DNA from 2 places in the Clostridium beijerinckii genome. Region 2 is predicted to be linked to the other one. Evidence: a T-box and tRNA genes for the amino acid it is inferred to sense, from the RefSeq annotation. Region 2 holds a T-box; the other holds one or more tRNA genes.
What was found. A T-box is a leader RNA that pairs with one kind of tRNA and senses whether it is charged. The one in region 2 lies ahead of PZA12_RS00630 (glycine--tRNA ligase), so its partner is inferred to be a tRNA-Gly.
Positions count from the first base shown of each region.

Region 1: it encodes a tRNA-Gly, which carries the amino acid that the T-box ahead of PZA12_RS00630 (glycine--tRNA ligase) is inferred to sense. The anticodon was not compared.

Region 1 covers NZ_CP144906.1:3,787,199-3,790,618, forward strand. Annotated here, with positions in the region: gene PZA12_RS17425 (hybrid sensor histidine kinase/response regulator) at 1-484, shown strand, start outside; gene PZA12_RS17430 (sigma-70 family RNA polymerase sigma factor) at 929-1,501, shown strand; tRNA gene PZA12_RS17435 (tRNA-Lys) at 1,641-1,716, opposite strand; tRNA gene PZA12_RS17440 (tRNA-His) at 1,796-1,871, opposite strand; tRNA gene PZA12_RS17445 (tRNA-Arg) at 1,877-1,953, opposite strand; tRNA gene PZA12_RS17450 (tRNA-Gly) at 1,990-2,063, opposite strand; gene PZA12_RS17455 (hypothetical protein) at 3,019-3,420, shown strand, end outside.
Region 2 covers NZ_CP144906.1:134,202-137,621, reverse strand. Annotated here, with positions in the region: gene murD (UDP-N-acetylmuramoyl-L-alanine--D-glutamate ligase) at 1-378, opposite strand, end outside; gene PZA12_RS00630 (glycine--tRNA ligase) at 527-1,918, opposite strand; T-box leader at 1,969-2,142, opposite strand; tRNA gene PZA12_RS00625 (tRNA-Asn) at 2,218-2,292, opposite strand; tRNA gene PZA12_RS00620 (tRNA-Asn) at 2,733-2,807, opposite strand; tRNA gene PZA12_RS00615 (tRNA-Asn) at 3,247-3,321, opposite strand.

The sequences.
Region 1 (3,420 bases), 1.9 Mb from region 2:
GTCCATTGATGTAACATTTGTACCTTTAATTGAAAAAAAAATTATAGGAATTGATGATGAGAAATATGAAAGAATACTTCTAAATCTTCTTTCTAACGCCACTAAATTTACTCCTGAAGGCAAGCCTATTATTGTAACTTTAAGTTCTATAAACGATAAGATATGTATTGAAGTTAAAGATAAAGGAATAGGTATACCAGAAGATAAGGCGAACATTATCTTTGAAAGATTTGGACAGGTAGATAGTTCTCTATCAAGACAGGCAGAAGGCGCAGGCATTGGTCTGTCGCTGGTAAAGAAGTTTGTTGAATCACTGGGAGGCAGCATATCTGTTAAAAGTGAGTTGGGCAAAGGAAGCGCTTTTACTATTTTACTTCCTAGTGAAACTATAATTGAGGACTATATGGATAAAGAACCAGTAAATTTATTGGATAATCGCCTTGTGCAAAATACCAAGATAGAATTTTCTGATATCTATTTGTGATGTATTTTTATGAAACTTCTCTTTAAATTGAAACCTGCTGATAAAGGTAAATACTTTTATCAGCAGGTTTTTAAATTTAATTTTACCTATTTTTCTGTATGCCAATTATCCAGACCATTTTTTATTTTTTGATATAAATAAATTATTACTCTGCAATAATACTTACCCTTCTATTTTTTAGCCATTCATGTAATTATTCATATTACAAAACTCTCCATAAACGCATTATTGTATTTAGATGAGTAAATCAAAAAACTTCTATATGTAGTAAACATATTACTTTAGGTTACTCTTCAATAAATTAATATAAATTATTTTCTATTTTTATATAAAGCATACATTCTCTACCGTATATCTACATGTAGAAATTAACTTAACACTAAACACAACATATGTAAATTAATCAATTTAGTTTGCAGCCATTAAACGAGGAAGGAGGTTCATATGAATTTTGATTATATTGAAAATCTGGTGAGAAGATGTAAAAATAATGATGAAGTCGCAAAAGAAAAATTAGCTGATGAGTTTAAGCCTTTAATCTATAATATCTCAAAGAAAACTTTTGTTGATGGATACAGCATTTATGATATTCAGCAGGAATGTTATAAATCACTTTTTAAATCTGTTTCCATGTACAATTTGGAGAAGCACAGGTTTGTTGCTTATGCTACTAATGCAATAAAGAATAATGTAAATGATTTAATTAGGAAAATGAATTTTAGAAGTTCCACTGACAGTAATGATGTTTTAAGTTTTCATGATAACTTTGAAGAAGATATCCCCTCACAAGAAATATCTATCGAGGCTTCATTATGTGAAGTCTGTGATTATGAAGATTTAAAGTCAGCTCTTAAAACTTTAAATGAAGAAGAAATTGAACTTATAAATTTTGTATTTTATAAGAATCATACTGTTAAGGAATATGCCTATTTTAAAGATATGTGCTACTCTACAGCCGTTTTGAAAAAGAAAACTATTTTAAGAAAAATATTTAATAGCATCCCAGTATATTATTAAAATCTAACAGCACCAAGGTTAACATTTACCTTGGTGCTGTTATTTTTATTTTACTGGAATATAAATTCCTAAAGAATAAAAAAGCCTAAAGTAAAAAGTATATTTATAACTATACTTTTCTACTTTAGGTTAAACAAATTGGTGGCTCACCCGGGAATCGAACCCGGGACACCATGATTAAAAGTCATGTGCTCTACCGACTGAGCTAGTGAACCAAAATAATAATTATGATAGGATACTTTTGCAAATAATTAAGCTAAATCAATTTCCTTGTAGCCTACTAATATTTTTACATGGGGTGAACGATGGGACTCGAACCCACGACAACCAGTGCCACAAACTGGCGCTCTACCAACTGAACTACGTTCACCATTATGGTGCGTTTTAAGGGATTCGAACCCCTGGCCCACGCCTTAGAAGGGCGTTGCTCTATCCAGCTGAGCTAAAAACGCATATTATTTATTATGTTGCAAACTCTTTAATTTTTTTGGAGCGGGTAGTGGGAATCGAACCCACCTTTCCAGCTTGGAAGGCTGGAGTATTACCGATATACGATACCCGCAACTAACCTGCTTGTTTATTATATGTTACATATTATAGGTTGTCAACACAAAAATTTAATTTTTTTCAAATAAAGTGCTGAATATTGTATTTTTTACCGCAATTTTACCTTATTTAGATATCTCTCACCTAGCAGTATCACAGGCTTTGACTTTTTTATTTACTGCATTAATATAAATTTATAAATATATTTAAATTTATATCACTTTGAGTATAATGCTTTTCAATAATAAGTTTATATTTGAAATTTTAGTAAGCAAACTGCTTAATAAATAATCTAATATTAAAACTTAATTATTTTATTTAACTAAATTTTAATATTAAATTAGAATTCACTCTCAATTATTTATTAGCCTCTTATTTTTTATTCCATGTCTTATTAAATTAAACCATAAAATAAAAATGTTAACATATGTGCTATATATATTTATAGTTACAGAGTATTATCCCGATAAACTGTATCTAATTACAGTACCACTATCTAACCAAATTCTAAATGGTTCAACTAATACTTTTTTCATTTACTCCCCTCCTAAATTTATTTTCATAGATAATTATTTCATATTAATTTGTTATTGCCTTAAATATTTTTTATTACCTTCTAAAAAATTCAATCATATATTACACTACCTAAAAGTTTTTAATTTAAATACTAACCTCTCCTTAAGCCACATTTTTCAAGCATATTCTGAAGAATATATATTCTTATATTCTAATATTCTAGAGAATATTAGAATATTCTCTATTTCTGCATATATCCTAAGTGAGATAAATGAAAATTCAAAAGATCTCTTCAAAAAAGTTATCCTGCAAAAAGTAAGATCCAAATTTTGCATCTGATTAACAGAGCTCTTTCATTTAATCTTTTATATTTAGAAGCATGCATTTCTTTTCTTTGATCATTCATAGAAAAAATGTATAAAAATTTTTATAAAATTTATTAAAGGAGAACACTTATGAGTAAAAGAAAACAAAATGAACTACCAAAAAATGATTTTGCACCAGATGAGAATGAAGAAATAATTGGTTTTACACCTGAACCAGTCATTTCTGGCAAGTGTATTTCATCTTTTTCATTTGATGATGATGAAGATGAAAAAAATACTGCTATGTCCAATAACAGCAGTAATAATAATAATAATAATTGTAGTTATAACAGTAATAATATATCGTCTATTAAATCTAATAATCCTACTCTAATCATCTCATTTGATGATGAAGCAGCATCTACCCAAAATGTTAAAACATCTAATTCTAATATTTTTGCAGATAATAGAAAAATTTCAGTAGCAAATGGCATGGCTCCACCTATTGATGGTGAATTCCTAGATATTAAACGAACTTATATGCTTAGATCT
Region 2 (3,420 bases):
ATCGCTACCGGTTATTCCATAGACTTTTCCTCTTGTATACCTAACAAACTCTTCCATCTCAGAAGTAACATATGCCCCTTCTTTTCTAGCCCTTACTAATGCTTCACTATCAATCCTCATTGATGGTGTTTTAAATATCACATCAAACCCTTTTAAGTTATCTAGATATTTTTCTCCAAGCTCCAGCTTAACTCCCTTTTTATTAAATCCATCTGCAACGTCTCCAAGTTCTTCTAAATTCTTTTTATCAAAAGCCGTTACAACAGCACCTAAATCTATTAAAAAATTGATTAGCGGAATATTGCTCACTCCAATTCCAACAACTCCAACTTTCTTACCCACTATAAATTCTTTAAACTCATTAAAATCTTTCTTCATGATTTATCCTCCAAATTTAAATCTCTATCCATCGTATATATTATTGCCAAAATTTGTTCTTCGTTATTTTAATTATAACACTTGCAACAAAAAAATAAACTGACCCAAGAAGAAATTATCTTGAATCAGTTTTTGTTTAGGTATAATCCTAAAATTCCAAACTTGCTTGGATATAATTTTCTATTTCACTTATTTTAATTCTTTCTTGTTCCATAGTATCTCTATTTCTAATTGTTACTGACTCATCTTCTAATGTATCGAAATCTATTGTTATACAATAAGGAGTTCCAATTTCATCTTGCCTTCTGTATCTCTTACCTATACTTCCTGTTTCATCGAAATCAAGATTGAATTTCTTACTTAACTCCGCATAAATATCTAAAGATTTTTCTGATAGCTTTTTAGAAAGAGGCAATATTGCTGCTTTAAAAGGAGCTAATGCTGGGTGTAAATGCATTACAGTTCTAACATCTCCACCTTCTAACTCTTCTTCATCATATGCTTCAATTAAAAATGCTAAAGCAACTCTATCTGCACCTAACGACGGCTCTATAACATATGGAACATATTTCTCATTAGTTGTTTGATCTAAATAGCTTAAATCCTGTCCAGAATGTTCTTGATGCTTAGATAAATCATAATCAGTTCTATCTGCTATTCCCCAAAGTTCTCCCCAACCAAATGGGAATAAATATTCTATATCAGAAGTTGCATTCGAGTAGAAAGATAACTCTTCTTCTCCATGATCTCTCATTCTTAAATTTTCTGACTTAACATTCAAGTTTAGCAAGAAATTCCAGCAATAGTCCTTCCAATATTTGTGCCACTCTAAATCAGTTCCAGGCTTACAGAAAAATTCTAATTCCATTTGTTCAAATTCTCTTGTTCTGAAAGTAAAATTACCAGGTGTAATTTCATTTCTAAAAGATTTACCTATTTGAGCTATACCAAATGGTACTTTTTTTCTTGATGTTCTTTGCACTGCTTTAAAATTAACAAAAATACCTTGTGCTGTTTCTGGTCTTAGATACATTTCTGATTTAGCATCTTCAGTAACACCTTGAAATGTTTTAAACATAAGATTAAACTTTCTTATATCTGTGTAGTTCATTTTTCCACATTTAGGACAAACTATGTTATTTTTTTCAATATATTCTTTCAATTGTTCATTAGTCCATCCATCAGCTGTAGCTACTTCTGCTCCATTTTCTGTCATATGATCTTCAACTAATTTATCAGCTCTAAATCTTGCCTTGCATTCCTTACAATCCATTAATGGGTCTGAGAAACCTCCAACATGCCCTGATGCAACCCAAACTTCTCTATTCATTAAAATAGCGGAATCCAATCCAACATTATAAGGACTTTCTTGAACAAACTTTTTCCACCATGCTTTTTTTACATTATTTTTGAATTCTACTCCTAAAGGACCGTAATCCCACGAATTAGCTAGACCACCATATATATCTGAGCCTGGAAATACAAATCCTCTATTTTTACAAAGAGCCACAATCTTATCCATTGTTTTTTCTACTGCCATTGTTTTATCCCTCCAAATATATTTTTATAAAATAAAAAGGGCTTTAAGCACAAAGGGACGAAATATAATTCCGCGGTTCCACCCTTCTTGGCTTAAGCCCATCTTTCTTCATCGATTTCCTCACACTCAAAAGCTCCATTCATTTATAACCAATAATGATTTCCACCAAACATCATCTCTCTTCAACTGACTTATAAATTACTCTTCTTTTTCAACATGTGTATTTAATTTATAAATTAATTTTAACAAAATCATTTTATATGTCAAGATTGAATATTTTCTAAAAAAATATAAAAAAATGGCTCCGCGAAGAGGACTCGAACCTCCAACCTATCGGTTAACAGCCGAGTGCTCCACCATTGAGCTATCGCGGAACGTCATTACTTAATCTATTATATCAGCTTTTTTAGATTATGCAACCCTTTTTTAATAAAATATCAAATTTATATCTCTATACTATCAAAATTATCAAATAGCATCTACATTTTAGAATTAATACATATTATATATTCCTAATTCATCTTTATAAAACTTGGAAAGAATAAAATCTTAAGCGATTGTGGAACTGTAGATTTTTGAGCATCTAATTTTTCAAATGTGTGTGAGAAAAATTCGGCAGGCTAATATATTTTTTCATTCTCTTTACAAACTGTGATTCTCTGAGTAAGTATTTCCATAACTTATACCCTCAAGAGTAACAATGTTCACAAATTTAAATTTAGTATAAATTCATATGGAATAAAAAAAGCTATAACAATGCTTACAAAATACATGCTATAACTTATAATACTATTCTAAAAAAATATAAAAAAAATGGCTCCGCGAAGAGGACTCGAACCTCCAACCTATCGGTTAACAGCCGAGTGCTCCACCATTGAGCTATCGCGGAACGTCATTACTTAATCTATTATATCAGCTTTTTTAGATTATGCAACCCTTTTTTAATAAAATATCAAATTTATATCTCTATACTATCAAAATTATCAAATAGCATCTACATTTTAGAATTAATACATATTATATATTCCTAATTCATCTTTATAAAACTTGGAAAGAATAAAATCTCAAGCGATTGTGGAACTGTAGATTTTTGCGCATCTGATTTTTCAAATGTAAGCGAGAAAAATTCGGCGAGCTAATATACTTTTTCATTCTCTTTACAAACTGTGATTCTCTGAGTAAGTATTTCCATAACTTATCCCCTCAAGAGTAACAATGTTCACAAATTTAAATTTAGTATAAATTCATATGGAATAAAAAAAGCTATAACAATGCTTACAAAATACATGCTATAACTTATAATACTATTCTAAAAAAATATAAAAAAATGGCTCCGCGAAGAGGACTCGAACCTCCAACCTATCGGTTAACAGCCGAGTGCTCCACCATTGAGCTATCGCGGAACGTCATTACTTAATCTATTATATCAGTTTTTTCTAATTATGCAAGTCTTTTTTATATTTTATTTACTTTTGTTGTTTTCAGAAATGCCTATAGCTTTT